2 regions of the Marivibrio sp. genome follow, and region 2 is predicted to be linked to the other one. Evidence: predicted binding sites of a transcription regulator. Region 2 holds the regulator's gene; the other holds the start of a gene.
What was found. Region 2 encodes LexA, which represses DNA repair genes until DNA is damaged. Its sites were predicted from a motif close to ATGTTCTANTTTGGTTC; they were not measured.
Positions count from the first base shown of each region.

Region 1: the regulator LexA is predicted to act here: its motif matches at 4,603-4,619, upstream of RIB45_RS03535 (PA0069 family radical SAM protein).

Region 1 is NZ_JAVJQE010000005.1:260,754-275,594, reverse strand. Features, by position in the region: gene RIB45_RS03555 (electron transfer flavoprotein-ubiquinone oxidoreductase) at 1-612, opposite strand, end outside; gene RIB45_RS03550 (uracil-DNA glycosylase) at 806-1,729, shown strand; gene RIB45_RS03545 (transglycosylase SLT domain-containing protein) at 1,936-3,828, shown strand; gene moaB (molybdenum cofactor biosynthesis protein B) at 3,893-4,420, shown strand; gene RIB45_RS03535 (PA0069 family radical SAM protein) at 4,654-5,793, shown strand; gene RIB45_RS03530 (eS19 family ribosomal protein) at 5,805-6,356, opposite strand; gene gpmI (2,3-bisphosphoglycerate-independent phosphoglycerate mutase) at 6,586-8,166, shown strand; gene RIB45_RS03520 (murein hydrolase activator EnvC family protein) at 8,141-9,505, shown strand; gene RIB45_RS03515 (S41 family peptidase) at 9,502-10,920, shown strand; gene RIB45_RS03510 (divergent polysaccharide deacetylase family protein) at 11,018-12,376, shown strand; gene RIB45_RS03505 (RNA pyrophosphohydrolase) at 12,449-12,958, shown strand; gene RIB45_RS03500 (phosphoadenylyl-sulfate reductase) at 12,969-13,724, opposite strand; gene RIB45_RS03495 (putative metalloprotease CJM1_0395 family protein) at 14,035-14,841, shown strand, end outside.
Region 2 is NZ_JAVJQE010000013.1:12,358-27,198, reverse strand. Features, by position in the region: gene RIB45_RS12110 (peptidylprolyl isomerase) at 1-975, shown strand, start outside; gene RIB45_RS12105 (divergent polysaccharide deacetylase family protein) at 1,087-2,343, opposite strand; gene trpD (anthranilate phosphoribosyltransferase) at 2,516-3,547, shown strand; gene trpC (indole-3-glycerol phosphate synthase TrpC) at 3,603-4,406, shown strand; gene moaC (cyclic pyranopterin monophosphate synthase MoaC) at 4,403-4,933, shown strand; gene RIB45_RS12085 (molybdopterin molybdotransferase MoeA) at 4,930-6,147, shown strand; gene lexA (transcriptional repressor LexA) at 6,334-7,029, shown strand; gene RIB45_RS12075 (ComEC/Rec2 family competence protein) at 7,090-9,273, opposite strand; gene gltX (glutamate--tRNA ligase) at 9,487-10,890, shown strand; gene gltA (citrate synthase) at 11,091-12,392, shown strand; gene lpxB (lipid-A-disaccharide synthase) at 12,449-13,624, opposite strand; gene RIB45_RS12055 (LpxI family protein) at 13,644-14,513, opposite strand; gene lpxA (acyl-ACP--UDP-N-acetylglucosamine O-acyltransferase) at 14,503-14,841, opposite strand, start outside.

The sequences.
Region 1 (14,841 bases), on a different contig from region 2:
GCGCAGCTCGAAGCGCGTCATCAGCTCCTTGCCGAGATGGCCGCGGCAGCCTTCCGCGAAGACCGTCTGGGCGGCGTGCAGCTCCATGCCCGGCTGGTACATCGGGCCCTTTTCGCCGTCCTTGGTGACGCCCATGTCGCCGGTGGCGACGCCCTTCACCGAGCCGTCCTCGTGGTAGAGGATTTCGGCCGCCGCGAAGCCCGGATAGATCTCGACGCCGAGCGCCTCCGCCTGCTCGCCCAGCCACCGGCAGAGCGCGCCCAGCGAGATGATGTAGTTGCCGTGATTGTTCATCTGCGGCGGGGTCGGCAGCTTCATCGACCCCTTTTCCGTCAGGTAGAGAAACTCATCGTCTTTCGCGGGCGTATCCAGCGGCGCGCCGTCGGCGATCGCATTGGGCAGCAGTTCGAACAGCGCTCTCGGCTCCAGCACCGCGCCCGAGAGGATGTGAGCGCCGACTTCGCCCGCTTTCTCCAGCACGCAGACCGCGATCTCACGGCCCTGCTCGGCCTCCAACTGCTTCAGGCGGATCGCCGTCGCCAGCCCGGACGGACCGGCGCCCACGATCACCACGTCGTATTCCATGCTTTCGCGTTCGGCGCTTTCGCTCATGACCTGCTCTTCCCAGCTGTGTCGCGGCCGCGCGCTCACCGTCGGCGGCCCCCCGTCGATCCAACCCGCGCCCGTTCTAGACGATCGGGCGTGCGGTTCCAAGCCGCGGCGTGCTAGGCTCGCGGTCGAGCCGAGGACGCGCGCCGTCCGTCGGCGCTGAGCGAGAACCCTATTCGGCTTCGATCCACGAACAATGACCGGCGACGACCAGAACCTGCGGGAAAACGACGCGGCGCTCGCCGCCGCGCTGCTGTGGCAGGCGTCGATGGGCGCGGACGAGGCGATCTCGGACGCGCCCGTCGATCGCTACGCCGAGTTCGCAGAGAGCGAACGCCGCAAGGCCGAACGCCGCGCCCGGCCGGCGGCCCGCGCCCCCCATAGCGCCGACGCCCGCTCGCCGGGTCCCCAGCCCTCCCCTGGCGGCGACGTCGCCCCGCGACCGGCTCAGGCGAGCCCGCGCGCTCTGCCGGACGACGCGCCCCTGGGCGCCGCCGAGGCGGCGGAGAAAGGGCGCGCCGCCGCCGCCGCCTGCACGTCCCTGGACGGCTTGCGTGCGGCGTTGGAGGCGTTCGACGGCTGCCCGCTGAAGCTGACGGCGACCAACCTCGTTTTCGCCGACGGCGCGCCCGACGCCGACGTCATGCTGATCGGCGAAGCGCCCGGCGCGGACGAAGATCGTCAGGGAAAGCCGTTCGTCGGCGTTTCGGGACAGCTTTTGGATCGGATGTTGAGCGCCGTCGACCTGGACCGCACGCGGGTGCACATCACCAACGTGCTCTATTGGCGCCCCCCCGGGAACCGCACGCCGACCGACGCCGAGGTTGCGGCCTGCCGCCCCTTCGTCGAGCGTCACATCCAATTGGTCGCGCCCAAGGTGATCCTGCTGATCGGCGGCAAATCGGCCAAGTCGCTGCTCGGGACCGAGCAGGGCGTCACCAAGCTTCGCGGCAAATGGTTCGATTACCCGGCCGGCGGCGATCTGGGCGCCCTGCCGGCGCTAGCGACCTTCCATCCCGCCTATCTACTGCGCAATCCGGCGATGAAGCGTTTCGTCTGGCGCGATTTGCTGGCCCTGCAGCGGCGGATGCGGGACCTCGGGCTGGAGTCGCCGAAATAAGGCGAGTTCGTCAAAAGTTTGGCGAATTCAAAAACTCTGAATCGCCGCAAATCAACGGCTTAGCGACAAGTAGGTTGCCGATTGTGGCGCCTTCCCTTATCTAGCGTGGGTGTTTTCGTGCGCGCGCTCTCCGGCCGAACCGGCCGGAAGCCGGTCGGGAGAGACCGATTAAGCGCCCCGTCGTCGCTTCGGGAGGGCGACCCTTGATGGCCGACAGCTCCGCCCGATTCTGGGGGCCGTTCGAGCGTTTCAGCCGCGCCGCGGCCGCAGGCGCTCTGGCGCTCGGCCTGGCGGCCGGCTTCGCCGCCGCCGAAACGCCGGCGCCGGAGAGCGCCGCCCTCGACATTCGTCGCGCGGTGGAGGCGCCCAGCGTCGATCACGCCGCGTTGCCGCGCGTCCTGAGCGAGGCCGACGCCGCGCGCTACGCCCGAATCTTCGCGCTCCAGCGCGAGGGGGCGATGCAGTCCGCCGACCGCGAGATGGCGCAGCTCGAGTCGGACCTGCTGCTGGGCCACGTGCTGTTTCAACGCTACATGCACCCGACCGCCTGGCGCTCCAGCTATCTGGAGCTCAAGGGGTGGATGGCCGAATACGCGGACCATCCCGGCGCCCAGCGCATCTATCGCCTGGCGCTTAAGCGCCGACCGGCGAACTACAAATGGCCTCAGGAGCCGCGCTCGGTCGCGCTGCCCGGAATTGAAAAGCTGAGCGGCGAAGCGTCCCTGGAGGGCGAGGGAGATCGGCTGGTCGAGCGCGCGCCCGACCCCTACGCCGGAAAGACCCGGTGGGAGCGCGGTCAGATCCGCAGCGTTCAGCGCCAGATCGTCCGCTGGGTGCAGCGCGGCTCGGTCACGCATTCGCTGGAGCATCTGCGACAGGACGCGCATCAGCGGCTGTTCACGCCGCTGGCCTACGCTCAGAGCCTGGGGGTGATCGCGCGCGGCTATTATCGCTACCACAAGGACGCCGAGGCGATGGACGTCGCCGCCGAAGCCGCGCGCCGCGGCGGGGACGAGGCGGCGCGGGCGCATTGGTGGGGCGGTCTGGCCGCCTTCCGGGCCGGCGCGTTCGAGACCGCCTACGCCCATTTCGCCGCGCTTTCCGCCGCCCGCACGGCGGACGCCTGGCGCCGCGCAGCCGGCGCCTACTGGGCGGCGCGCGCGGCGCTGGTCGGCGGCCGGCCGCAGCAGATGAACGCGATGCTGAAGCGCGCCGCAGAAACCCCGCGCAGCTTTTACGGCCTGCTGGCGACGCGGGCGCTGGGGCAGGCGCCGGCGCTGGACTTTTCCCTGCCGGCCTTGAGCGCGGACGAAGTGGCCGTGCTGATGCAGATTCCGGCGGCGCGGCGCGCCGTCGCCCTGATCGAGGTCGGGGAGAGCGAGCGCGCCGACGCCGAACTGCGCCGCTTCGTGGACGCGCTGCCGCCGGCGATGGCGGAGACGCTGCTGGCGTTCGCCGACGCCGCCGGGCTCGCCGACCTCGCCTATCGGGTGGGACGCGATCTGGTGCGCCGAGAAGGGCTGCGGCTCGACGCGGCGCTCTACCCGCTGCCGGGCTGGCGCCCGCAGGACGGCTTCCGGATCGACCGGGCGCTGGTCTACGCCTTCGTGCGCCAGGAAAGCCGGTTCCGCGCGCGGGCCGTCTCCTATGCGGGCGCGCGCGGGCTGATGCAGCTGATGCCGGCGACCGCCGGGTGGATCGCGGGCGAGCGCTATCGCGGCGCCAAACGCGCGGAGCTGTTCGAGCCGGCGCTCAATCTCTCCCTCGGCCAGCGCTACATCGCCATGCTGCTGGACCAGCCGGACATCGCCGGGAACCTGTTCTACGCGGCCGCCGCCTATAACGGCGGCCCGGGGAACCTTAACAAGTGGCGCGACAAGATCGAGTATGTCGACGATCCGCTGCTATTCATCGAAAGCCTGCCCTCGCGCGAGACGCGGGACTATGTCGAGCATGTGATGGCGAATCTCTGGATCTACCGCCACCGCATGGGCCAGGCCACGCCGACGCTGGACGCCTTGATCGCCGGCGCCTGGCCGATCTATATGGGGTTGGACGCGACGGAGATCGCGGAGCAGCCGATCGCGGCTGTCGAGTAGGCGCCGCCCGCCGCCCGCCGCGGCCGGCGTCGGTCCTCAAGCCCTTGCCGGAGCCCGAACGCCCATGGCGATCGACGAAAGCCTGCCCTTCAAGCCCGTGAACATCGCGGTTTTGACCGTCTCCGACACCCGCGACATGGCCAGCGACCGGTCCGGCGAGACGCTGGTCCGGCGTCTGGAGGAAGACGGCCACCATCTGGCCGACCGCGCGATCGTGAAGGACGACGCGGACGCGATCGAGGCCAAGCTGAAGGACTGGATCGCCGACCCGAAGATCGATTGCGTCGTCACCACGGGCGGGACCGGCCTGACCGGCCGCGACGTGACGCCGGAGGCGTTCGCCCGCGTCGCCGAGAAGGAGATCCCCGGCTTCGGCGAGTATTTCCGCTGGATTTCGGCCGCGAAAATCGGAACCTCGACGATCCAGAGCCGCGCGATGGCGGTGCTGGCGAACGGCACATACCTCTTCGCGCTGCCCGGCTCCACCGGCGCCTGCAAGGACGGATGGGACGAGATCCTGCGCGCCCAGCTCGACTTCCGCCATCGGCCCTGCAACTTCGTGGAGCTGATGCCGCGCTTGAAGGAGACGTAGGCGGTCGGCTCCTCGGCTCGCGACGAGGCCCGTCATCCCGGCCGACGAGGCGTGAGCCGTGCGGCGTGCGGATCATCCTACTGCATGGACTGACTTGACGACGGCCTTCCCTCTGTTCCGACGGAGCGGGACGCCGAAACGGGCGCGATCGACCGCGTTTCGGCGGCCTCTTCACTCGATCGGAACGAAAAAAGAACTTTACGCGTTCCGCCTTCGTTCCTAAACTCCCCTGCATGAGCGAGGTCTTCGACGACGGATCTATTGACGCCGGCTACGGCCCCCATCCCGACGACGTCCTGGCGGATCGGCCGGTGAAGGGCCGCGGCGCCGTGTCCAACCGCGCGGGGCGCTTCGAGCCGCGCGGCGCGCTCGCCGCCGACGACGGCTGGGGTGAGGGCGAAGATCCCGATTTCCCGCCCGCCAAGCTGCGCACGACGCTGGGCGTCGACGCCGCGCGCACGGTCATCACCCGCAACCAGAGCCCGGACGTGCCCTTCGATCGCTCGATCAATCCCTATCGGGGGTGCGAGCATGGCTGCGTCTACTGCTTCGCCCGCCCGACGCACGCCTATTACGGCCTTTCCCCCGGTCTGGATTTCGAATCCAAGCTGTTCTGGAAACCGGGCGCGCCGGATCTGCTGGCGAAGGAGTTGTCGAAGAAAAGCTACAAGCCCGCGCCGATCGCGATCGGGACGAACACCGACCCCTATCAGCCGGCGGAGCGGGAGACGCTGGCCATGCGGCGCATTCTGGAGGTGCTGGCCGCCTTCAACCACCCGGTCACGATCGTCACCAAGTCGGCGCTGATCCTGCGCGATCTCGACATCCTGGCGCCGATGGCGGAGAAGAATTTGGTCCATGCGACGCTGTCGGTGACGACGCTGGATCGCCGCCTGGCGAATGCGATGGAGCCGCGCGCCTCGACGCCCGCGCGGCGGCTGGAGGCGATCCGGGGCCTTGCGGCGGCGGGGGTGCCGACGGCGACGCTCGTCGCCCCGATCATCCCGGGCCTCACCTGCCATGAGAGCGAGGCGATCCTGAAGGCGGCGGCCGAGGCCGGCGCGGGGAGCGCCGGCTACGTCATGCTGCGCCTGCCGCTGGAGATCGCGGATCTGTTCGAGGAGTGGCTGGAGGCGCACGCGCCGGAGCGCAAGGAGCGCGTCCTAAACCATGTGCGCGCGATGCGCGGCGGGGCGCTTTACGACAGCGCCTGGGGGACCCGGATGACCGGCGCCGGCGCTTACGCCGAGACGATCCGTCAGCGTTTCGCGCTCGCCCGCCGGCGCCTCGGCCTCGACAAGCGCAGCCTGTCGCTGGATTGCAGCCGCTTCAGCCGTCCCCCGACGGCGGGCGATCAGATGGCGTTGTTCTAAGCGACGCGCCCTCACAAGTAGGCGAACGGCTTGTTTTTCGCGAGGTCCTTGGAAAGCCGTTTGGCGATGCGGCCCATCAGCTTGCGCCCGTCTTTCGAGATGCAGAGTTGGTCCGGGAAGGGCGGCCCTTTGGAGACGCGGTCGATCAGGCCGCGCTCCGCCAGCAGGATCAGCAGGCGGCGAATCGATTCCCGGCTGACGCCCAGATTCTGGAACAGCTCGAAAAGCACCGTCTGGCTCAACATCGGATAGATCTTCAGGTTGGCCGGACTGTCGACGCCGTGTTCGGCCAGCAGCGTCTTGTAATGCTTTTCCGAGAGGCCCGCGTCGGAGAATTCGGTCAGGAACAAGAGGATCGTATAGGCATGGACGCTGGCGAGGTGCGCCGCATCCTGACGCGCCAGCGCCGCGCCGGCGCCGTCCAGAGTGCGCTCGATCTCCTGAGCGAAAAGGCGCAACGCCAACGCCGGGGCGCGCATCGCCGGATCGCCGGGCGTCGCCGCCGCCTTCCCCGGTTGCTTGCCGGCTTTCGGCGCGTCCGCGCTTTTGCCCTTCTTCGCCACGCTCGCTCTTCTCCCCACAGACCCCCTTGGCGGGGCGGTCGGCGCGCGCCATATCCAGATCAGGGCGCGCCCGTCAGCCTTTCCTAGCGCGCGCGCCTCCTGTAAAACCGCCGTCGACGGCGGCGCCGCGCGCCGAGCGTACAGCATGATACGCTAACGCCATCGCCGATCAATTAAGATCGGCGGCGACAGGCGAGCGCCCGCGACCAAGTTAAGGGAAGAGTGTCCGGTGACGAAGCCCCCCCATCCCCGCCGCCCCGAGTCCGGTCGCCGGCCGACCCCGACCGTGCTGTGCATCCTGGACGGGTACGGCGCGCGCGAGGAGACGGAGAACAACGCCATCGCCGCCGCCGCGACGCCTGTGATGGATCGCCTGACGGCCGGCAACCCGCACGCCGTCCTCGACGCCAGCGAAGATCACGTCGGCCTGCCCGCCGGCCAGATGGGCAATTCCGAAGTCGGCCACATGAATATCGGCGCCGGCCGGGTCGTGCTGCAGGACTTGCCGCGGATCGATCGCGCGGTCGAAAGCGGCGAACTCGCCCGCAATCCGGCCCTGCTGGACTTCGTCGAGCAGATCAAGGCGCATGGCGGCGCGGCGCACCTCCTGGGCCTGCTGTCGCCGGGCGGCGTGCACGCCCATCAGGATCATATGGCCGCGCTGGCCGAGGCGCTGGTGGATCTCGGCGTGCCCGTCAGGGTTCATGCGATCCTCGACGGCCGCGACACGCCGCCGCGCAGCGCCGAGGCCTATCTGAAGAGTTTTCAGGCCGCGGCGCCGCGTGCGCCGATCGCCAGCGTCTCGGGCCGCTATTTCGCGATGGACCGAGACAAGCGCTGGGAGCGCGTCGAGAAAGCCTATCGCGCCGCCGCTGAGGGCGAGGGCGAGCGCGCCGAGGATGCGCTGGCGGCGCTGGCCGCCGCCTATGCGCGCGGCGAGACCGACGAGTTCGCGACCCCGACCGCGATCGGCGACTACGCCGGCATGGCCGACGGCGACGGCCTGTTGATGGCCAACTTCCGCGCCGATCGCGCGCGCGAGATTCTGACGGCCCTGTTGGATCCGGGGTTCGACGGGTTCGCGCGGCCGCATCGGATCGATTTCGCCGCCGCGCTTGGCATGGTGGAGTATTCAGAGGCGTTGAACGCCCGTCTGACCCCGTTGTTCCCCCCGGACGCGCCTCAAGACACGCTGGGCGAGACGGTCTCGCGCGCCGGATTGACGCAGCTGCGAATCGCCGAGACGGAGAAGTACGCGCACGTCACCTTCTTCTTCAACGGCGGACGAGAGACGCCGTTCGACGGGGAGGAGCGGATTTTGGTCCCCTCCCCCGACGTCCCCACCTACGATTTGAAGCCGGAGATGTCGGCCGAGGAGGTCACGGACCGGTTGATCGACGCGATCGAAAGCGCGCGCTTCGATCTGATCGTGGTGAATTACGCCAATCCTGACATGGTCGGTCACACGGGAGACTTTGACGCCGCGGTAAAGGCGATCGAGGCGGTCGATCGCTGCCTCGGCCGGTTGGTGCAGGCGGTCGAGGGCGCCGGCGGCGCCATGCTGATCACCGCCGATCACGGCAACGCCGACATGATGGCCGATCCGGCCAGCGGCCAGGCCCACACCGCGCACACCATGAACAAGGTGCCGCTGGTCTATTGCGGCCCCAACGCTCATCGGCTGCGGCTCGAGAGCGGGCGGCTCGCGGATCTCGCGCCGACGCTGCTGGCGATCATGGGTCTCGACCAGCCCCAGGCGATGACGGGGAGGCCGTTGATTCGGTATGTCGAGCAAAGCGCGGCGGAATAACCCGCGCGGGCGCGGAACTCCCGGCGGCGCGCGCACAGGCGCCGCAGCGCTGACGCTGGGCGCGCTGTTGCTGACGTTCGCGCCGGCGCCGCCGCTTTCGGCGCAACAGCCGAGCGAGGCGGAGCTCGAGAGCCTCAACCGACAGATCGAGCAGACCCGCGCCAAATCCCGCGCGCTGGAGGCGGAGGCGCAGAAGCTCGCCGCCGAAATTAACGCGCTGCGTCAGGAGTTGATCACCGCCGCGCGCTCCGCTCAGCAGCGCGAGGCGCTGATCTCCGCGCTGGAGGAGCAACTGCAAGGCCTTGAAGCCGATTTGGCGGAGCGCCGCGCGGCGCTCGCGCTGCGTCACGGTCAGCTGAGCGGGACGTTGGGCGCGCTCGCCCGGCTGTCCAAGGATCCGCCCCAGGCGGTCTTCCTCTATCCCGGCGAACCGACGGAGGCGGTGCGCGGCGCGATGCTGCTGCGCGCCGCCGTGCCGGCGCTGGAGGGGCGCGCGCGCCTGTTGCGCGACGATTTGGAGGCGCTTGCCGCCGTGCGCGCCGACATCGACGCCAAGATCCGCGAGCTGGATCAGGCGGACGCCGACCTCGCCCGCGACCGCGCGGCGTTGGAGGATTTGATCGCCAAGAAACGCAATCTGTACGAGCGCACGGCCGCCGAGTCCCGCAAGACGCAGCAGGCCTTGGACCGCATGGTGCGCGAGTCGCAGAGCCTGCAGGAGCTGGTCGCCCGTCTCCAAGAAGCCGAGCGCCAGGCGAAGCGCGCCGCCGAAGCGGCCCGCGCGAAACCCGACGCGCCGACCCCAGACGCCGCGGCTCCCGAGGAAAGGGCGCAGGTCGCGGCCGCGCCCGCGGCGCTCGCCGTCCGGCCGGAAGGGATGCGCCCCTTCCCCGAAGAGGGGTCGATCACGGCGCCGGCGCGCGGCGACATTCTGCGCCATTACGGCGAGAGCACAGGCTTCGGCTTCAACGCAAAGGGGCTGTTCGTCGCCACCCGACCCAACGCCCAAATCGTGGCGCCGTTCGACGGCAAAGTGATCTTCGCCGGTCCGTTCCGGGATCTGGGGCGTATATTGATTGTCGAACATGACGGGGGCTACCATACGGTCCTCGCCGGATTCGATCGGATCGACGCCGTCGTCGGACAGTGGGTGCTGGCCGGGGAGCCTGTCGGCGTGATGCCCGAGCGGCTGGCGCCCGGCGCCGCGCACAGCGTCGCGGTCGACGCCGGGGCGCGTGACGCGGACCGGCCGCAGTTGTACGTTGAACTGCGGCGCGGCGGTCAGCCCGTCAACCCGCTGAACTGGATCACCGCTGGCAGTCTGAAGGTGCATGGATGATGTTTGACCCCGCCGCCTCGCGCTCCGCCCCTCTCAAGGTCGAGCGCGCCTGCGCCGTCGCCCGCCCCGACCCGTCGGCGCAGCGCGACCCCTGGCGGGCGGCGCTGGCGGCGCTGGCGGCGCTGGCGGCGGCGACGCTGCTGGCGGCCGCGCTCCTCGGGGCGTCTCCGGCCTTCGCCCAGTCCGAAGGCGGCGGCGAGACGGAGGCGGCCGCGCAGAGCGAGCGCGACACCTTCGAGATGCTGGACCTGTTCGGTCAGGTGTTCGAGCAGGTGCGTCGCGAATATGTCGAAGACGTCTCGGACAAGAAGCTGATCGAAAGCGCGATCCAAGGCATGCTGCGCAGCCTCGATCCGCACTCGGTCTATCTGACCGAGGAGAGTTACGACGCCATGCGCACCAACACGCGCGGCGAATTCGGCGGGCTCGGCATCGAGGTGACGATGGACGAGAGCGGCTATGTCCGCGTCGTCTCGCCGATCGACGACACGCCCGCCTCCCGCGCCGGCGTCGAGGCCGGCGACCTGATCACCCATCTCGACGACGATCCGGTGCAGGGCCTGACCCTGAACGAGGCGGTGGAGATGATGCGCGGCCCGGTGGGCAGCGACATCACCCTCACCATCGTGCGCAACGGCGAGGACCCGTTCGACGTCACCATCACCCGAGATCAGATCCGCATTCAATCGGTGCGCAGCCGCACCGAGGACGACATCGGCTATATTCGCATCACCAGCTTCTCAGGGCAGACGCAGGCCGGTCTCGACCGGGCGATCGACAAGATCAAGGAGGATTTGGGCGACTCGTTGCAGGGCTTCGTGATTGATCTGCGCAACAACCCGGGCGGCCTGCTGGATCAGGCGATCTCGGTGTCCGACACGTTCCTGGATCGCGGTGAAATCGTCTCCACTCGCGGCCGCGATCCGGAAAGCATCCAGCGCTTCCAGGCGACGGAAGGCGACCGGGCCGACGATCTGCCGATCGTGGTGCTGATCAACGGCGGGTCCGCCAGCGCCTCGGAGATCGTGGCCGGCGCGTTGCAGGATCACGGCCGCGCCGTGGTGCTGGGGACGAAGAGCTTCGGCAAGGGGTCCGTCCAGACCATCATGCCGCTGAACCGGCGCGGGGCGGCGATCAAGCTGACGACCCAGCGCTATTACACGCCGAGCGGTCGCTCGATCCAGGCGAAGGGAATCGAGCCCGACATCGTCGTCGAGCGCGCCACGCTCGAGGTGATCGAGAACGAGAACCAGCGCAGCGAAGCCGATCTTCGCAACGCGCTCGACACCGACGAGAACGGCCCGAATGAGGGCGACGAGGAGACGGCCGACCGCGCGGTCGACGACTATCAGTTGGCGCGGGCGCTGGACCTCATCCAGGGAATCGCGCTTTATCAGAGGCGGGCTGCGCAATAGGCGGGAGGTCCCGCCTCTCGCGGCGGCTCGAAACTGAGCGCGTGCGCGCCCGCCGGTCCGCCGGGACGGCGGGTCCGTAGCGGGTGAGGCGGGGCGAATGAAGGCGCCGAAGCTGAAGCTCTCGATTCCGAAGCCGTCGCTGGCCAAGCTCGGCGGCCTCAAAGTCTTGGCGGCCAAGGCGGCGGCGGCGCCGGCCGGCCTCCTGGCGCGCTTTCGCAAGGGCGACAAGGCCGGGGCTCCGGCCGACGGCGCGCCGGCGCCCTCGGCGGAGGTCGACGAGGACGACCTTCCCTCTCATCTGAAGCCGACCTTTCTCGAGAAGCACGGCCGGCTTGTCGGGGTCGCGGCGGCCTATCTGCTGTTCTTTGCAACCCTCGGCGGCACGGCGCTTTACCTCGTGCTGAACGAGGAGGCGATCCTGGAGGCCGAGAGAGAGCGTCGCCCGTCGATCACCATCGACCAGCTGCGCCCGGAAATCGTCCGCGTCCAAGAGGAGGCGTCCGACGAAGGGACGGCGTCGACGACGCCCGACGGCGCCGCCGACGAAGAAGGAGCGGCCGAAAGCGCGTCTGCGGACGCCGCGTCCGGCCAGGAGGCGGCGGGGGAAGAGCCTGCGGCGGAAGAGCCGGCGGAAGGGGATGAGGTCGCGCTCCTGACCCCGGCCCCCGATCCCGCCCTGATCGAGGAATCGCCCACCGGCCCGTTGCCGAGGATCGGCGAGGACGGCCGGACGCCGTGGCGGGTCTACAGCCGACCGCACAACGCCTTGGAGACGCGCCCGCAGATCGCCGTCGTGGTCACGGAAGTCGGGGTGTCCGCCAGCACCACCGAGGAGGCCATCGCCCTGCCCGGTCCGGTGACGCTCGCCTTCGCGCCGTACGCGCGCGATCTGGCGAACCAGATCGAACAGGCGCGCCAAGCGGGGCACGAGGTGTTGCTGACCCTGCCGATGGAGCCTCGCGATTTCCCGCGCAGCGATCCGGGTCCCTACGCCTTGATGACCTCGCTCGATTCGGAGGCGAATCTGGAGCGGCTGAATTGGATCCTGAGCCGGGCCGTCGGCTATGTCGGGCTCGCCAACTATCAGGGCAGCGCCTTCACGGCCGACGAGCGGGCGCTGCGCCCGATCATGACGGCCTTGGCGGAGCGCGGCCTGCTCTATTTCGACACCCGCGAAGACCCGTCCAGCGCAGCGCCGCAGATCGCGGAGATCGCCGGCGCGCCGGCGGCCAGCGCGGATCTGATCGCCGATCAGGAGCTGACCCGGAGCGCGGTGCTGCGCAAACTGAACGAGGCCGAGGTTGTCGCCAAAGCGCAGGGCACGGCGATCGTGCTGCTGCGTCCGACGCCGATGGCGATGGGTCGGTTGGAGAGTTGGGCGGCGGACTTGACGGAAAAAGGGATCGTCTTGGCGCCGCTTTCGGCGATCGTGCGCGCCCGCGCCAGCGGCGCGTGAGCCTCCCGACCGTCGGCTTGCGCCCTCAGAGGGCTTGACCATCGTGGGCGCAGCGGGCAGCAAGAATGGGTGATGCGCACACCCGATGACGATCCCCGCCCCTATCGCCCCTGCGTCGGCCTGATGTTGGTCAACGAGCGCGGTGCGGTGTTCGTGGGCAATCGCATCGACACGCCCGGCGATCATTGGCAGATGCCCCAGGGCGGCGTCGACGAGGGAGAGACGCCTCGCGAAGCGGCGTTGCGCGAGCTGGGCGAGGAAGTCGGCCTCTCCCCCGATCAGGTCGAGATCATGGGAGAAAGCCGGCAGTGGCACGCCTACGATCTCCCGCCGGGTCTGTCGCGGCGCGTCTGGAAAGGACGATATCGCGGGCAGACGCAGAAATGGTTCGCGCTTCGATTCCTAGGCCGCGATTCGGACATCGACATCGCCGCCCATACGCCGGAGTTCTCGGCCTGGCAATGGGCGTCGCTGGACCGGCTGCCCGATTTGATCGTCCCCTTTAAACGGGAGATCTATCTGCGCGTGGCGGAGGAGTTCCGGCCCCTGATCGAGCGGCTCGCCGCCGAGGCGCGCGACTGACCGCAGCCGCTCACGCGCCGCGGCGATGAATGCCGCATTCGGTCTTGTCCCGGCCCGCCCATCGACCCGCGCGCGGATCGGTGTCGCCTGCGGCCGGTTTGGCGGTGCAGGGGGCGCAGCCGACCGACGGGTATCCGGCCGCCCAGAGCGGATGGCGCGGCAGACCGTAACGCGCGAAATAGGCGGCGAGGTCCGACGCGGACCAGCCGGCAAGGGGATTGAGCTTCAACCGCGCGGCGCCGCGCGGCGCCGGCTCGATCTCGACCGACGGCGTGGTCGTCCGGGCGGCGCCGTGGAAGCGTTTGCGCCCGCTGATCCAGCCGTCGAAGCCCGCCAACGCCCGGTCCAGCGGACGCACCTTGCGCATGTCGCAGCAGGCGTCGGGGTTGCGCGCCCACAGGGCGTTTGACGGATCGACGCGCCGCCGGTCCGCCTCGTCCGGTTCCCAAATCCGGACGTCGCGCAGGCCGAGGCGGTCGATCAGCAGGTCCCGATAGGCGCGGGTTTCCCGAAAGTGCATGCCCGTCTCCAGAAAAATGACCGGAGTCGCGGGATCCACGCGGGCGACGAGATCGAGCAGCACGGCCGACTCCGCGCCGAACGAGGAGACTGTCGCAAGACGCCCTGGCGTCGTCTCCTTCAGGGCTGTCGACAGCAAAGCCAAACCGTCCAATGGAGCCAGCGCGGCGTAGGCGGCGCGCAGGGCGTCCGACGGAAGCCGCTCGGTTTCGGGCGGATCGGGGGTCAGGCGCGACGCGAAAGGCATGGGCGGTCCATTCCAATGCAGGGCGGGTTCGGCGTTTATTACACAAAAGTTTTATGTGATACAATAATTTTACACATAGCTATTGTCTTTTTGTCGAAGCCATTGCGACTCGCCCCGCCAACCCGGCCCGTGCTATGACCGAGGGGCGTTTGGCGAAGAAGTCGTCCGCGCCGGGCTTTGAAGGCCCTCTCTCCAGCGCAGAATGCGCCGCTCGAACCCCGCGACGCCGCCGCGCCCTCGGCGCGGCCGGCGCGCCTCTTGCGGTCGGCCGGCTTCGTGGGAGCGAGGGCGGCCCGGTGGGATTTCTGCGATGGCTCTCGACATCGCCGGCGCCAACACGCTCGCCCTGTTGGATCGGGCCGCGCTCGCCGCGGACCGAATCGGCGCGCAAGTCATCCTGCAAGGGTCTCGAGCGCCGACCGGCGGAGCCGGCGGCGCGCGGAACGCAGACGCAACCGCGCCGGTCTTGGGCGGTCCTCGACCCGCGATTCTCGTCGGCGCGGAAGGGCTGTCGCTGCTCCAGGCGCCGCCCGACGCCTCCAACGAGTCGCCGGAAAGCGACGCGGCGCGCGGGCGCGACGGCGCGCAGCGCGTGCAGCAGGAAGGCCGCGAGGGCGAAACGCCCGGCGAAGAAGAAGCTGGGACGACATCCGAGGGCGAGCAGGGGGGCGAGCAGGGGCGCGAGCAGGGGGCCGAGGAGACCGGCCCGGACGGTTTGACGGAGGCGGAACGCGCCGAAGTGCAACAGCTCCAGCAGCGCGACGCTGAGGTCCGCCGACACGAGCAGGCGCATCAAGCGGCCGGCGGTCCCTACACCGGGGCGGCGACCTACCAATACACCCGCGGACCGGACAGCCGCCTATACGCCGTCAGCGGGGAGGTGCGGATCGATTCCTCCGTCGTGCCCGGCGACCCGGAAGCGACGATCGCCAAAATGCGGATCGTGCGCCGCGCCGCCCTGGCGCCGGCCGAGCCGTCGCCGCAGGATCTGCGCGTCGCCGCCCAGGCTCAGCAAAAACTCGCCCAGGCGCAGGCGGAATTGCGCCAGGACCGTCTGGAGGAACGTCGGGAGGCCGCAGCGCAGGCGGAGGCGGACCGGGCGGAGCGTGCGATCGCC
Region 2 (14,841 bases):
GTCACGCCGGCGGATCTCGATCTGGGAACCTTCACACGCGCTCAGATTCCCGACGCGACGCTGGCGGAAACCGCCTTCTCCCTGCCCGAAGGCGGCGTCTCCGATCCGGTTCAGGGCGCCTTCGGCTGGTTCCTGGTCAAGGTGACGGAGGTCGAGCCCGGCGAGGTGACGCCGTTCGAAGCGGTGCGCGACCGAATCAGGCGCGATCTCGCCCTCGATGAGGCGATCGACGCGGTCTACGATCTCTCCAAGCGCATAGACGACGCCTTCGGTGAAGGGTTGACGCTGGAGGAGACGGCCGAGCGCGTCGGCCTCGAGGTTGAAACGGTCGAGGCCGTCAGCCGTCAGGGCCGCGCGCCTTCCGGCGCGCCGGTCGAGGGTCTGCCGCCCGGCGTCAGCTTCCTTGAGACCGCCTGGAACACCCCCGTCGGCGAGCCGAGCTTCCTCGAGGAGACGGCGAACAACGGCTATTTCGTGCTGCGCGTCGATGCGGTGATCGAGCCGCGCGTCCCCGATTTGGCCGAGATCGAAGACCGGGTCGAGGCTGCCTGGCGCGACGATCAGCGCGACGCCGCCGCCGAGGCCCAAGCCCAGGCTCTGGCGGAGCGCGCGCGCTCCCTCGGCTCGCTCCAGGCGGCGGTAGAGAACGACGCATTTGAGACCCGGACGATTGAGGGGTTCGGTCGCGACGGCCAGGCCGACGGGGCCCGCCTGCCGCAAGCGCTCGCCGCCGCCCTGTTCGAGCTGCCGCCAGGCGGCGTCGATTGGGCGGGCGGCGAAGACGGCGGCTACATTGTTGGAGAGGTCACGGCTGTGACGCCCGCCCAACAAGCCGCCGGCGCGGACTTCCGCGCGAATATCGAGCGCTCGCTCCAGGCCGGCCTGCAGTCTCAGATCGTCGATCAGCTCGGCGCCGCGCTGCGCCGGCGCCACGACGTCACGATCAATCGCGGGGCGTTGGATCAGGTCTACTGATTGCGCCTGTTCGCATGGCGCAAGCCCGCACGGCGTCCGGTCGGCCGGTTTCTCGTCGAGCTCGCGCGCCGGCGGGGCCGAATGCGATCTGCGCGGCGCGCGCCTCGGCCTTCAGCCCTCCCCGTAGCGCCGGCGGATGACGGCGGAGAGCGGGACCAGCTGCACGCCCGTCTCCGCCTCGATCCGAGGCAGCCAGTCGGCGAGCGCGGCCAGCGTCTCGTCATGCGGATGGGCGATGGCGACGGCGTAGCCCTGCCTCTTGGCGATCTCGACCGCTTCGGCCAACTGACCGCGAATGGCCTCGACCTGCAGGCTGTGATCGATGAAGACGTCGCGCACGGCGAAGGGCACGCCCATCTCCTGGGCCAGCCGATAGCCCTGCGTCTCGGTCGTCGTGACGCTGTCGAGGAAGAAGAGCCCCTCTGCCGCCACCCGGCGCAAGACGCGACGCATCCCGTCCGGATCGCTCGAGAATTTGCTGCCCATATGGTTGTTGACGCCGACATAATGGTCGAAGCGGCCGAAGTTCCAGGCGATGCGTCGCTCCAATTCCTCGCCGCTCAAGCCTGTCAGCAAGGCTTCCGGGCCGGGATCCGCGTCGGGGCTCGTCGGCTCCATCGGCAGGTGGACCATGATCTCATGCCCGTTCTCCCGCGCGGTCTGCACCATCGCGCGCAGATCGTAGCCATAGGGCAGAAAGGCGAGCGTCAGCGGGCCCGGCAGGCGCACCGCCCGCCGGCTGCGCACCACGTCGACGCCCGCATCGTCGATCACCACAGCCAGGATCGGCCGCGCGGGGTCGAGACTTGCGGGCTGCGCGCGGGCGAGCCATGTGCGCGCCGGCGCCGGATCCGAGGCGCTCAGCGCAGGCGCGTCCGCGGCCGGCCCCGCATCCAGGCTTTCCGCCGGCCCGTCTTCCGACGCCGGCGCGCTCGGTTCCTGGTCCCGGCCGACGCCCGCGGCCGAGGTCGGCTGATCGGCGCTCAGAGGCGCGGTCGCCGGCGGCTCGGGCTGCGTCAGGCTGGGTTGCGGCGAACTGGGTTTAGGGAGGGCCGGCGGCGGCGGCGCGGCGGCGAGGTTTTCCTCATACGCATCGAGATAGGCGTCGCGCGCCCGCTCGGACTGTCGCACCGTGACGGGCAGGCGGTACGCCGCCTCCCCCTCCGCGCTTGGGGCCGGCGCATCGGACACGGCGGCTTTCCCTTCAGGCGACCCCCCGTCGCGCTCAAAGAGGCCGAAGGCCAGACCGCCCAGCGCGCCCAGCGCCACGCCCAGCGCGAAGACGCCCGCAAGCGACGCCGCCCAGCTTGCCGCGGCGGCGCGCGGTCGCGGCGACGGCGGTCGACGGCGGGCGGAGGATTTGGCCATGCGGGGCTCGTCTCTTCGCAAAAGGCGCTTGCAGTCCCAAGGCTAGCAGACTCGCCCGCACACGAAAGGGCGCTTCGCGGCTTTTCCCGGCGCGCCCGCCCCTGCTATAACCGCGAGCGCCGCGAAGGCGGCGCCAAGAACGACCGAAACGGGCCGGGGAGCCAGAGACGCGATGGGCGGGGATCTCAAGGACATCAAGCAACTGATCGCCAAGACGGCCGACGGCGCGTCGCTGTCGACCGAGGAGGCGGAGCGCGCCTTCGACATCATGATGTCCGGCGACGCCACGCCGTCCCAGATGGGCGGCCTGCTGATGGCGCTGCGCGTCCGCGGCGAAACTGTGGCCGAGATAACCGGCGCGGCCCGCACAATGCGCGCCAAGGCGCTGCACGTGACGGCGCCGGAGGGCGCGATGGACATCGTCGGCACCGGCGGCGACGGCGTCGGCACTTTCAACATCTCCACCGCGACCGCCTTGGTCGTGGCCGGGTGCGGTCAACCGGTCGCCAAACACGGAAACCGGGCCTTTTCGTCGAAATCCGGCGCCGCGGACGTCCTGACCGCGCTCGGCCTCGACACCGAGGCGCCGATCGAGGCGGTGACCCGCGCGATGGCCGAAGCCGGCATCGGCTTCCTGATGGCGCCGCGCCATCACGGCGCGATGCGCAACGTCGGCCCGACCCGGGTGGAGCTCGGCACGCGGACGATCTTCAACATCCTGGGCCCGCTGTCCAATCCGGCGCTGGTGAAGCGCTATCTGCTGGGCGTCTTCGCGGAGAAATGGATCGAACCGCTGGCCGAAACGCTGGGCAATCTGGGCGCGGACCGCGCCTGGGTGGTGCACGGGGCCGACGGGCTGGACGAACTCAGCACGACCGGCGTCAATCAGGTGGCGGAACTCAAGAACGGCCAGGTGAGCCGCTTCGAGGTCTCGCCGGAGGACGCCGGCCTGCCGCGCGCCGGGTTGAGCGCCCTGCTGGGCGGCACGGCGGCGGAGAACGCCCAGGCGATCCGAGCCTTGCTGAAGGGCGAGGCGAGCCCGTTCCGCGACGTCGTGCTGTTGAACGCCGCGGCCGCGTTGGTCGTCGCAGGCAAGGCCGACGATCTGACGGCCGGCGCCGGACAGGCCGCCGCGGCGATCGACGAAGGCCGCGCCGAAGCCGCGCTTGCGAAGCTGATCGAGTTGGCGGGATCCGCCGCCTGAGTCCGGGCGCGGGCCGTCCCGCCCCGCCCCTTATCCGTTGGCCGAGGAGCCGCGCATGAGCGACGTGCTGGAGAAAATTTGCGCCGACAAGCGCGATCACATCGCCGCGCGCAAGCAGGAGACGCCGCTGGAGGCGATGATGGAGCGGGCGGCGCAGGGTCCGCGCCCCCGCGGCTTCGCCGACGCCCTTCGCGCCAAGGAAAGCGCCGGCCAGTACGGCCTGATCGCGGAGATCAAGAAGGCGAGCCCGTCGAAAGGCGTCATCCGGGAGGATTTCGCGCCGGTCGCCCTGGCCCGCGCCTACGCGCAAGGCGGCGCCGCTTGCCTCTCCATCCTGACGGACGAACCCTATTTCCAAGGCAAGGATCAGTATCTGACGGCCGCGCGCACCGCGGTCTCGCTGCCGGTCTTGCGCAAGGACTTCATGCTGGAGCCTTATCAGATCTACGAAAGCCGGGCGCTGGGCGCCGACGCGGTGCTGCTGATCATGGCGGCGCTGTCGGACGACCAGGCGGCGGAGTTGGAGGATACGGCCGTCGAACTCGGCATGGACGTGCTGGTCGAAGTGCATGACGCCGACGAGCTCTCCCGCGCGCTTCGCCTCGCCTCGCCTCTCATTGGCGTAAACAATCGAAATCTCAAGACCTTGGAGGTTTCTCTTGAGACGGGCGCCGCGCTGATTCCGCAAATCGGACCGGAGCGCACGGCCGTTGCGGAATCGGGCCTTTACGCGCCCGCCGACCTGAAGCGGATGGCCGAGTGCGGCGCCCAGTGCTTCCTGATCGGCGAGAGTCTGATGCGCCAGGACGACGTCGCCGCGGCCACGCGCGCGATTCTAAGCCGAGAGGAGGCTGCATGACCGGCGACCGGTTGACCCACTTCGACGCCGAGGGCAACGCCGTCATGGTCGACGTCTCGCCCAAAGAGGAGACGGCCCGCACCGCCACCGCCGGCGGCCGGGTCGAGATGGCCGCTGAGACGGCCGCCCTGATCCGCCAAGGCGGCCTGAAGAAGGGCGATGTGCTGTCGGTCGCGCAACTGGCCGGCGTCATGGGCGCCAAGAAGACGCCGGAGCTCATCCCGCTGTGCCATCCGTTGGCGCTGAGCTCGGTGACGGTGGAGCTCCGCCTCGCCGGGGACGCTCCGGCCGTCGACATCGTCGCCACCTGCAAGGTCACCGGGCGCACGGGCGTTGAGATGGAGGCGCTGACGGCCGTCTCCGTCGCGGCGCTGACCGTCTACGATATGGCGAAAGCGGTCGATAAGGCGATGCGCATCACCGACATTCGCCTGCTGCACAAGGCCGGCGGGAAGTCGGGAGAGTATCGCGCGGCTGCAGGGGACGCCGCCGAAAGAGGCCCGGCGGAGGGCGGCGCGGCGTCATGATCTCGGTCGAGGAGGCGCGCGCCCGCATTCTAAAGGACCTTCGGCGGCTGCCGGCGGAGCAGATCGCCCTGCCCCAGGCGTTGGGCCGCGTGCTGGCGGAAGATCTGGCGGCGCGCCGGACCCAGCCGCCGCGGGACGTCTCGGCGATGGACGGATATGCGCTGCGGGCCGCCGACGCCGCCGAGGCCGGCGCGACGCTTTCTATCGCGGGAGAGGTTCCGGCCGGGGCGTCCCACGAGCGGCCGTTGGCCGCGGGCGAGTGCGTACGCATCTTCACCGGCGCGCCGCTGCCCCAGGGCGCGGACAGCGTCATCATTCAGGAAGACGCCGAGCGCAGCGCGGACGGCGCCTCGGTGCGCTTCGCCGAGGCGGCGAGCCTCGGCAAGTGGGTGCGCAAGGCGGGCCTCGACTTCGCTCAAGGCGACGTGCTGTTGACGGCGGGGCGCCGGTTGACCGCGCGCGACGTCGGGATGGCGGCGGCGATGAACCGGCCGTGGCTCAGCGTCGTGCGCAAGCCGCGCGTCGCGATCCTGGCGACCGGCGACGAGATCGCGATGCCTGGCGATCCCGTCGGCCCGAACCAGATCGTCAGCTCCAACGGCCCGGCGCTGGCCGCCGCCGTCGCCGCCGCGGGCGGGGAGCCGATCCTTCTTGGCGTCGCGGAAGACGACCGCGACAGCCTCTCCCGCCTCGCCGCCGGCGCGGTCGGCGCCGATCTGCTGGTGACCACCGGCGGCGCCTCGGTCGGCGACCACGATCTGGTGGCGGAGGTGCTAGGAGAAAGCGGGCTCGACCTCGACTTCTGGAAGATCGCCATGCGGCCCGGCAAGCCGCTGATGTTCGGGCGCCTGGGGGCGACGCCGATGATCGGGCTGCCGGGCAATCCGGTTTCGACCCTGGTCTGCTTTCTGATCTTCGTGCGCCCGGCGCTTATGGCGTTGGCGGGCGACGAGGCCGGCGCGCAAGGACCCGCCACGGAGCCTGTGCGACTCGGCGAGGCGTTGCCCGAAAACGACCGGCGGCAGGACTATCTGCGCGCGCGGTTCGAGCGCGATTCGGCTGGAAATCCCGCCGTGTTCGCATTTTCGCGACAAGACAGCTCGATGCTTTCCCGCCTCGCCGCGGCGGAATGCCTGATCGTCCGCGCGCCCCAAGCGCCCGCGGCGAAGGTCGGCGATCTCGTTGAAATCATTCGATTTCCGGACGATTTCTGACGTCGAGCCCTGAAGCCGGCCCGCCTGCCTGCGCCGGCTCGCGCGGGCCGTCGCTTGACAACCATTCGTGAACACTTATAGAACGATGATGTTTTATATATGTTCGGGTTTCATCCCGAACCGGCGCGCGGCGGCCGCCAGGACGACCAGCGCCCGCGCCGTAGGAACCGAAGGAGTGTCGAGGCCATGCTGACCCGCAAGCAGTATGATTTGCTGATGTTCATCCATGAGCGGCTGAATGAGGCGGGCGTCTCCCCCTCGTTCGAGGAGATGAAGGAGGCGCTCGGCCTCAAGTCCAAGTCGGGCATCCATCGCCTGATCACGGGGCTCGAAGAGCGCGGCTTCCTGCGCCGTCTGCCGAATCGCGCCCGGGCGCTGGAGGTCGTTCGTCTGCCGGAGAATACCGGCGCGGAAAATCTGCCCGTGCGCAACCGCCGCGTCGACATGCTGCGCGCCAAGGAGGTCGGCACGCGCAAATCGATGATGCGGGGCGGCGGCAATTCGGTGCAGCTCTCGCTCTACGGGCGGATCGCCGCCGGCACGCCGATTGAGGCGCTGCGCGACCACTCCATGATGGTCGAGGTGCCGGCCACCCTGCTTGGCAAGGGCGACCATTACGCGCTGGAGGTCGACGGCGATTCCATGATGGAGGCCGGCATTCTCGACGGCGACACGGTGGTCATCGAACGAGCCGAGACCGCGGACAACGGCGATATCGTCGTGGCGTTGGTGGAGGGCGCGGAAGTCACCCTCAAAACCTATCGGCGCGCCGGCGATGAGATCGAGCTGCAACCGGCCAACGCGGCCTATCAGGCGCGACGCTACGCCCCCGATCAGGTTAACGTTCAGGGGCGGCTCGTCGGGCTCTTGCGCAAGTACTGAGGCCCGTCCCCTTCCCTCGACCTGCGTTCGCCTCGCTGCGTTTTCGCCTCGCCCCTCTTTCTATTCGGGCCGCCCGTCACGGCCGCGCGTCCAGGGCCGATCGCCGCGCGCGTGGCGCACCGTGCGCAGCGCGAGCGGTCCGTCGCGCTCGAGGCGGATCGCGATCGTCCCGTCCCGCGCCCGGTCGGCGGGGCCGAGCACGAGCCGGCCCGCGCACGCCCCGTTTAGCAGCGCCGGCGGCGGCGTGATCGTGGCGACGACGACGTCCGCGCTGCGGCAATCTTCCGATAAGGTCCGCGGATCGTGCGACCAGGCGACCGTGCGCCCCTCGGCGCGGTAGACGCATCCCAAGGGGCCGCACGCGATCGGCGCGCCGGCGCCGCCGCCGGTCCTGGCGATCAGATCGTCCCAGCCGCCGGCGATCGGCCGTCCGGTGCGCTCCGACCAGACGCCGGCGGCGAAGCTCTCGCGTCTTGGATGCGACAGCCAAAGCCCGCCCTCGGGGCCGGCGGCGGCGGCGAGACGCCCGGTTTCTGAGACGACGATCTGGGGCTGCGCCGTCGTCAAGGGCAAGGTCAGCCCCAGCGCCGCCGGCAGCGCGCCCCAATAGCGCCAACGCCCGCGCCAAATCGCGGCCCACAGGCAGCCGCCCGTAATTAGAACCGCCGCCCAATCCGGGGCCGCCGCCACTTGAATGGCCGCGCCCGGCAAGGCGGCCACCCAGTGCGCGACGGCGAGGATGGCGTCGACGCCGACCCCCATCACGTACAACGGCCACTGTTCAAGACGGAGCGGGGTCAGCAGCACCCCCAGGATCGCGGCCGGCATGACCACCCAGCCCATGATCGGCACCGCCGCCAGATTGCCGAGCAGCCCGTAATTCGCCACCCGGCCGAAATGCGCCCACGCGAAGGGCGCGGTGGCGGCGCCGGCGATCAGGGTCGTCGCCCCGATCAGCAGCAAGCCGAGCCACATCTTGCGAAGCGCCCGCGCCCAGCCGTCGACCTCCCGCGCGCCTTCCCGTCGGGCGTAGGGCCGCCAACTCTCATAGACCGCCACGAGGGCGACCACGGCGGCGAAGGACATCTGAAAGCTGGCGCCCACCAGCGCCTGCGGGCGCCACAAAAGCACGACCGCCGCCGCGATCGCGACCAGCCGCAGCGAGATCGCCTTGCGGTCCAGCATCACCGCGGCGAGCGCCAGCCCCGTCATCAGAAAGGCGCGTTGGGTCGGCGTTGTCGCACCCGCCAGCAGCAGATAGACGAAGGCGGTTAGGATCGCCGCGCCGGCCGCCCACTTCTTGATCGGGTAGCCGAGCGCGAGCCGCTCCGAAGAGGCCAGCGCCATGCGCAGCGCCACGAAGACGATTCCCGCGACCATCCCGATGTGCAGCCCCGAGATGGCCAACAGATGCGCCAAGCCGGAATCCCGCATTGCGACCACGCTCGCCTCGTCCAACCCGCTGCGGTCGCCGGTGATCAGCGCCGCCGCGACGTCCCCGCTCTCGCCGGGTAAAGCGGCGCGCACCCGCCGGCTCAGGATCTGCCGCACCCCGTCGACCCAGGCGCCGAGGCGCAGCCCGAGACCGAGCGGCCGAGGGTCCGGCGGCGCCGCTTCGATCTCGCTTAGGGCGAAGCCGACGGCGCCCAGCCCCTCGAACCAGGCGCGCCGCGCGAAATCGTACGCGTCGGGGTAAGCGGGGCGCGGCGGGGCGCGCAGGACCGCCGTCAGTTCGATCCGCTCGCCGACCGACACGAATTCGCCCGCGCGCAACCGCACCCGAACAACCTCCGGCGCAGGGGTCGGCGCCCGCCATTGGTAGGCGAGCCGAACCAGCGTCACCCGGGGCCCGTCCTCAAACGCCTCGACGGTGCGGACCAGCCCGGACAGCCGAACCGCGCCCGCGTCCCCGTTGAGCGTCGGCCGCTCCGAGAGCCGCGTCTCCAGCGCCGCGCGCTCGACCCCCAGACCGCCTGCGAGCAGCGAGGCCGCCAGGATCAGCGACAAGGTTCCGCCGGCGCGCCGCGCCGCCCAAAATGCGACCGCCCCCGCAACCGCGGCGCCGAGACCGAGGCCCGGCGGCGGCTCGACCGGCGATGCGAAGTAGAGTCCGATCCCCGCGCCGAAGAGAACCGGCAACCAAAGCGCCCAGCGGTCCCGTTCTGCGGCGAAGGCCTCGATCAACGCGGCGCGGCCGCGCAGCGCGCGCGCCGCGCCGAAAGCGGGACGAAGCGCGTCCGCCATCCGCCGAGACAGACCCCTTAGAGTGCGCATCATGCTAGGATTTCTAGCACTACGATAGGCGCGCCGTCCTTACTTTCGACGCGTCGTGCGCAAGGCCCGCCGTCCGACGAAAAGGCTTTTGCCCGCGCCGCGCCCGCGTGCTACACCCCGCCGGCCCGGAAAACCGGGCTTTTTCGTCTCGCCCCCGATGCGAACAGCCCGCAGGATCAGCGCATGTCCGTCGTCACCCGTTTCGCCCCCTCGCCCACCGGCTTCCTCCATATCGGCGGCGCGCGTACGGCGCTGTTCAACTATCTCTACGCGCGCCGTCACGGCGGCCGATATCTTCTGCGGATCGAGGACACCGACAAACAGCGATCCACTGAGGAAGCGATCGCGGCGATCCAGGACGGGCTCGCTTGGCTCGGTCTTGAGGGCGACGCGCCGCCCGTCTTCCAATCCCAGAACGCCGAGCGCCACGCGGCGGTCGCCGAGAAGCTTTTGGCCGAAGGCATGGCCTATCGCTGCTATTTGAGCCAGGAAGACCTGGACGCCCAGCGCGAGGCCTGCCGGGCCGAAGGCCGGCCGGTGCGCATCCGCAGCCCGTGGCGCGACGCCGACCCCGCCGACGCCCCCGCCGACGTGAAGCCGGTCGTGCGCGTGAAAATGCCGCAGACCGGCGAGACCACGATCGAGGATCTGGTGCAGGGGCCGGTGACGATCGGTCACGATCAGATGGACGATTTCATTCTGCTGCGCGGTGACGGGAGCCCCACCTACATGCTGTCCGTCGTGGTGGACGACGCGGATATGGGCGTGACGCATGTGGTCCGCGGCGACGACCATCTGACCAACGCCTTCCGGCAGCACCACCTCTACCAAGCCTGCGGCTGGAGCCCCCCCGCCTTCGCGCACATTCCGCTGATCCACGGGCCGGACGGCGCGAAGCTCTCGAAACGTCACGGCGCGCTGGGCGTCGACGCCTACCGCGAGATGGGCTATCTGCCCGAGGCGCTCAAGAATTACCTGCTGCGTCTCGGCTGGGCGCACGGCGACGATGAGGTGATCTCGGAGGCGCAAGCGATCGAGTGGTTCGATCTGCCCCAGGTGGGACGCTCGGCCGCGCGTTTCGACTTCGCGAAGCTGGAGAACTTGAACGGCCACTATATGCGCGAGGCGGACGACGACAGGCTGACCGATCTGACGGTCGAGCGGCTGGGGCGCGATCTCGCCGTGGATGCGGACGCGGTGCGCCGCCTGCGCGCCGGCATGGCGGGCCTGAAGGCGCGCGCCAACACGCTCGCCTATCTGGCGGAGAGCGCGCGCTTCTACGTCGAGCGGCCGCGCTTCCCATTGGAGAATCCAAAGGCCGCGAAGCTGCTGCAGGGCGACGGCGCCGCAATCGCGCGCGAGGCCGGCGAGGCGCTCGCCGATATCGACGACTGGAGCGAAGAAGCCCTCGAAGCGCGGCTGCGCGCCATGGCGGAGGACAAGGGGCTCGGTTTCGGCAAAGTGGCGCAGCCGCTCCGCGCCGCAATCACCGGCTCCAACGCCTCGCCCGGCATCTTCGAGGTGATGGCGATACTGGGTCGCGATGAAGTGCTCGCGCGCCTTACGGAAACGCCGGATCACGAATGATAACATAGGGTTGGGCACCCTTCCTCAGGGCGGCTTATTCTTGGATTGTGCAGTGCGGCACTAGCGGCTATTGTCCCGCGCACGCTGCCGGCGGCCCGTATTTCGCGGAAGCGGGAGCGGACATGCTCCCGCACCGGACGCCGACCGACCGAAGGCAGCTTCGGACCGCATAATCACCTCTGAACGAAAGGGGCCGAGCCATGACCGACGCACCGAAGAAGATTTTGAAGCTCAGCGATCCGGAGACGGGCGACAACTGGGATCTTCCGGTCATCAGCGGGACGACGGGCCCCGACGTCATCGACATCCGCAAGCTTTACGGCCAGACCGGCTATTTCACCTACGATCCCGGCTTCACCTCGACCGGCTCCTGCGACAGTCAGGTGACCTACATCGACGGCGATCAGGGCGTGCTGCTGCATCGCGGCTACTCGATCGAGGATCTGGCGGAGCACTGCGACTTCATGGAGGTCTGCTACCTCCTGCTGCGCGGCGAATTGCCGAACGCGGCCGAGAAAGCGCAGTTCGAGACGACCATCACCTATCACACGATGGTCCATGAGCAGATGATCAACTTCTATCGGGGCTTCCGGCGCGACGCGCATCCGATGGCGATCATGGTGGGCGTGGTCGGCGCCCTCAGCGCCTTCTACCACGACAGCACCGACATCAACGATCCCGAGCAGCGGATGATCGCCTCGCACCGATTGATCGCCAAGATGCCGACGATCGCGTCGATGGCCTACAAGTACTCGGTCGGACAGCCGTTCATGTATCCGCGCAACGACGTCAGCTACGCCGAGAATTTCATGCGCATGACCTTCGGCGTGCCGTGCGAGGAGTATCAGTGCTCCCCCGCCGTCGCCCGCGCGATGGACCGCATCTTCATCCTGCACGCCGATCATGAGCAGAACGCCTCGACGTCCACGGTGCGCATCGCGGGCTCCTCCGGGGCCAACCCGTTCGCCTGCATCGCGGCCGGCATCTCCTCGCTTTGGGGGCCGGCGCACGGCGGCGCGAATGAAGCGGTCCTGAACATGCTGAATCAGATCGGGGACAAAAAGAACATTCCCGAATATCTGGAGCGCGCCAAGGACAAGAACGACCCCTTCCGCCTGATGGGGTTCGGCCACCGGGTCTACAAGAACTACGACCCGCGCGCCAAAGTGCTGAAGAAGAGCTGCGACGAGGTTCTGGAAGAGCTCGGCGTCAACGATCCTCTTCTGGAACTCGCGCAGGAGCTGGAGCAGATCGCGCTCAACGACGACTATTTCGTGGAGCGCAAGCTGTTCCCGAACGTCGACTTCTATTCGGGCATCATCCTGAAAGCGATCGGCTTCCCGACCAGCATGTTCACCGTCTTGTTTGCGTTGGCCCGGACCGTCGGCTGGGTCGCCCAATGGAACGAGATGATCACCGATCCGAACCAAAAGATCGGCCGGCCGCGCCAGCTCTACACCGGCCCCACGAAGCGCGAGTTCACGCCGATCGACAAGCGCTGAGCGCGCTCCCGCCGGACAGGAAAGAAGGCCGCATCCGGTTGCGATGCGGCCTTTTTCTATGCGCGCCCGCCGGGAAGGGCGCTGCGGGCGAGGGTTTCCAGGACGGCGTCGGCAGCCGCCAGACTGGGAAGCCCCTGAGCCGGCGCCAGGCGCTGGAGATAGGGCTTCAGCGCCGCCTCCTGCTCGCGGCCGCCGCCGTCTAGAAATCCGGCCAGATCCGCGGCCAGAACGTCCGGACGACAGCGGCCCTGCAGGCGCTCAGGCACGATCTCCCGGCCCGCCATGATGTTGCACAGATGGACGTGATCGACGGCGGTCATTCGATCGATCGCCCAGAAGGTGATCGGGTTCAGGCGATAGGCGATCACCGTCGGCGTCCGGGCGAGCGCGAGTTCGAGCGCGACCGTGCCGCTTGCCGCCAGGGCCGCGTTGGCGGCCGCCATGACGTCGTACTTGCGGCGCGGGTCGCGCACCACATCCACCGGCGCCGGCCAGTCGGCGACGGCGGCCTCGATCTCGTCCGCGAGATAGCGAACGCTCGGCAGTGCGACCCTCAGATCCGGCCGGCCTTCGGCCAGCCGCGCCACGGTCTCGCGGAAGACCGGCAGCAGGCGGCGCACCTCGCCCCGCCGGCTGCCCGGAAGCACGCACAGAAGCGGGGTCTCGGGTCCAAGACCGCGGGCCGACCGGTACCCGATCCCGTCGCCCTGGTCAGCCCCGCTTTCCAGCACCGGGTGGCCGACGAACGGAGCCTCCAGGCCGACCGCCTCGAAATAGGGCGGCTCGAACGGCAGGAGGCACAGCAGCCTGTCATAGCGCGCCTTGAAGGCGTGCACCCGCTTAGGCTTCCAGGCCCAGACGGTCGGCGCGACATAGTGGATCGTCGTTCCCTTGAAGTCGGAGAGCCGATCCACGACGCGTTTGGAGAAACCGGGGGAGTCGATCGTCACCAGGGCGGCCGGCGCCGCAGCCTCGACCGCAGCGGCGGTCTCCGCGATGCGGCGTTTGAGACGGCGGGCGTGCGGCAGAACCTCGAGGAACCCCATGACGGAGAGCTCCTCCATCGGGAACAGGCTCTTCAACCCTTGCGCCGTCATCATCGGCCCGCCCACGCCGGCAAAGCGCACGCCGCCGCCGGTGCGCTCCTTCAAGCCGGCCATCAAGCGCGCGCCGATGGCGTCGCCGGAACTCTCGCCGGCGGTCAGGAAAATCAGCGGCCCCTCGCCCGGCACGGTATCCGCCCCCTCCCGATTACGCCTGGTCGAGCGGCGGCATCGCGAGCAAAAACAGCCCGGCGGCGTCCGCGATCTCAATCATCCTGTCGCGATCGACCAGCAGGGTTCGTCCCGCCTCGACGGCTACGCCCCGCAGACCGGCGTCGCGGGCGCGCTCGATGGTGCGCGGGCCGAGCGTCGGTCGATCGGCGCGCATTTCCTGGCCGGTTTTCGCCGCCTTGATCAGCACGCCCCCGGGCCCCTCCCGCTTTAGGGCCGCACAGCGCTCGATCAGCGCATCCGTGCCTTCGATGGCTTCGACGCCCAGCACGAGCCCCTCCTGCACGACCACGGCCTGCCCCACGTCGGCGGCGGCCAAGGCCTTAAGCACCGCGCGACCGCGCAGAACGTCGCTTTCCGCGGCCGCGTCGGGCGCATGGCGTCCCAGCAGGCCTGGCTCAGGCGACAGATCGGTCAGGATCTCCTCAACCCCGACGACCCGGAACCCGTGTTCGCTTTCCAGATAGGCGATCACCGCGCGCAGCAGCCCGTCGTCGCCGAGCGCCTTTGCGCCGATGCGGGTCAGAATCTTGAGCGCGGCGGCGTCCGGGCGCATCGCCGGCAGCGACGGGCGCTTGACCGGCCCGACCATGCATAGGTCTTGGATCCCCTCCGCTTGCGCGCGCTTCAGATATTCCCCGGCCGCCCCGAGGCGCACCCAGCAGTGCGGGACGTCGTCGAAGAGCCCCTCCTCGGCCGCGCCTTTCAACGCGAAGACGAAGACCGGCCGGCCCTCCGCCAAGCAGCGATCGACCACCCGGCGGGGCAATCCGCCGCCGCCGGCCACAACGCCAAGCTTGCGCGGCGCGTCGATTTGCGCAGAGCGTCGGGAGGCGTCAGCCGCCATTTCCGGCCGCACGCGGCTGGGTCACGCCGCGCCCGGCGTCCCCGCGGATGAAGCGAACCAGGTCGCCGACCGCCTGTGCATCGGGATAGCGCGCGGCAATGGTCTCGACGCGCTCGGCCAGGGTCCCCGAGTCTTTACCGCCCGCGAACAGCGTCTTGTAAGCGGCTCGCAGCGCGTTGATCTCATCCTTCGGGAAGCCGCGGCGCTTGAGACCGATTAGATTGAGGCCTGACAGGGCCGCCCGCTCCCCCATGACCGAGCCGAACGGAATGACGTCCTGCTCCACGCCCGACATGCCGCCGATCATGGCGTGATGGCCGATGCGGAC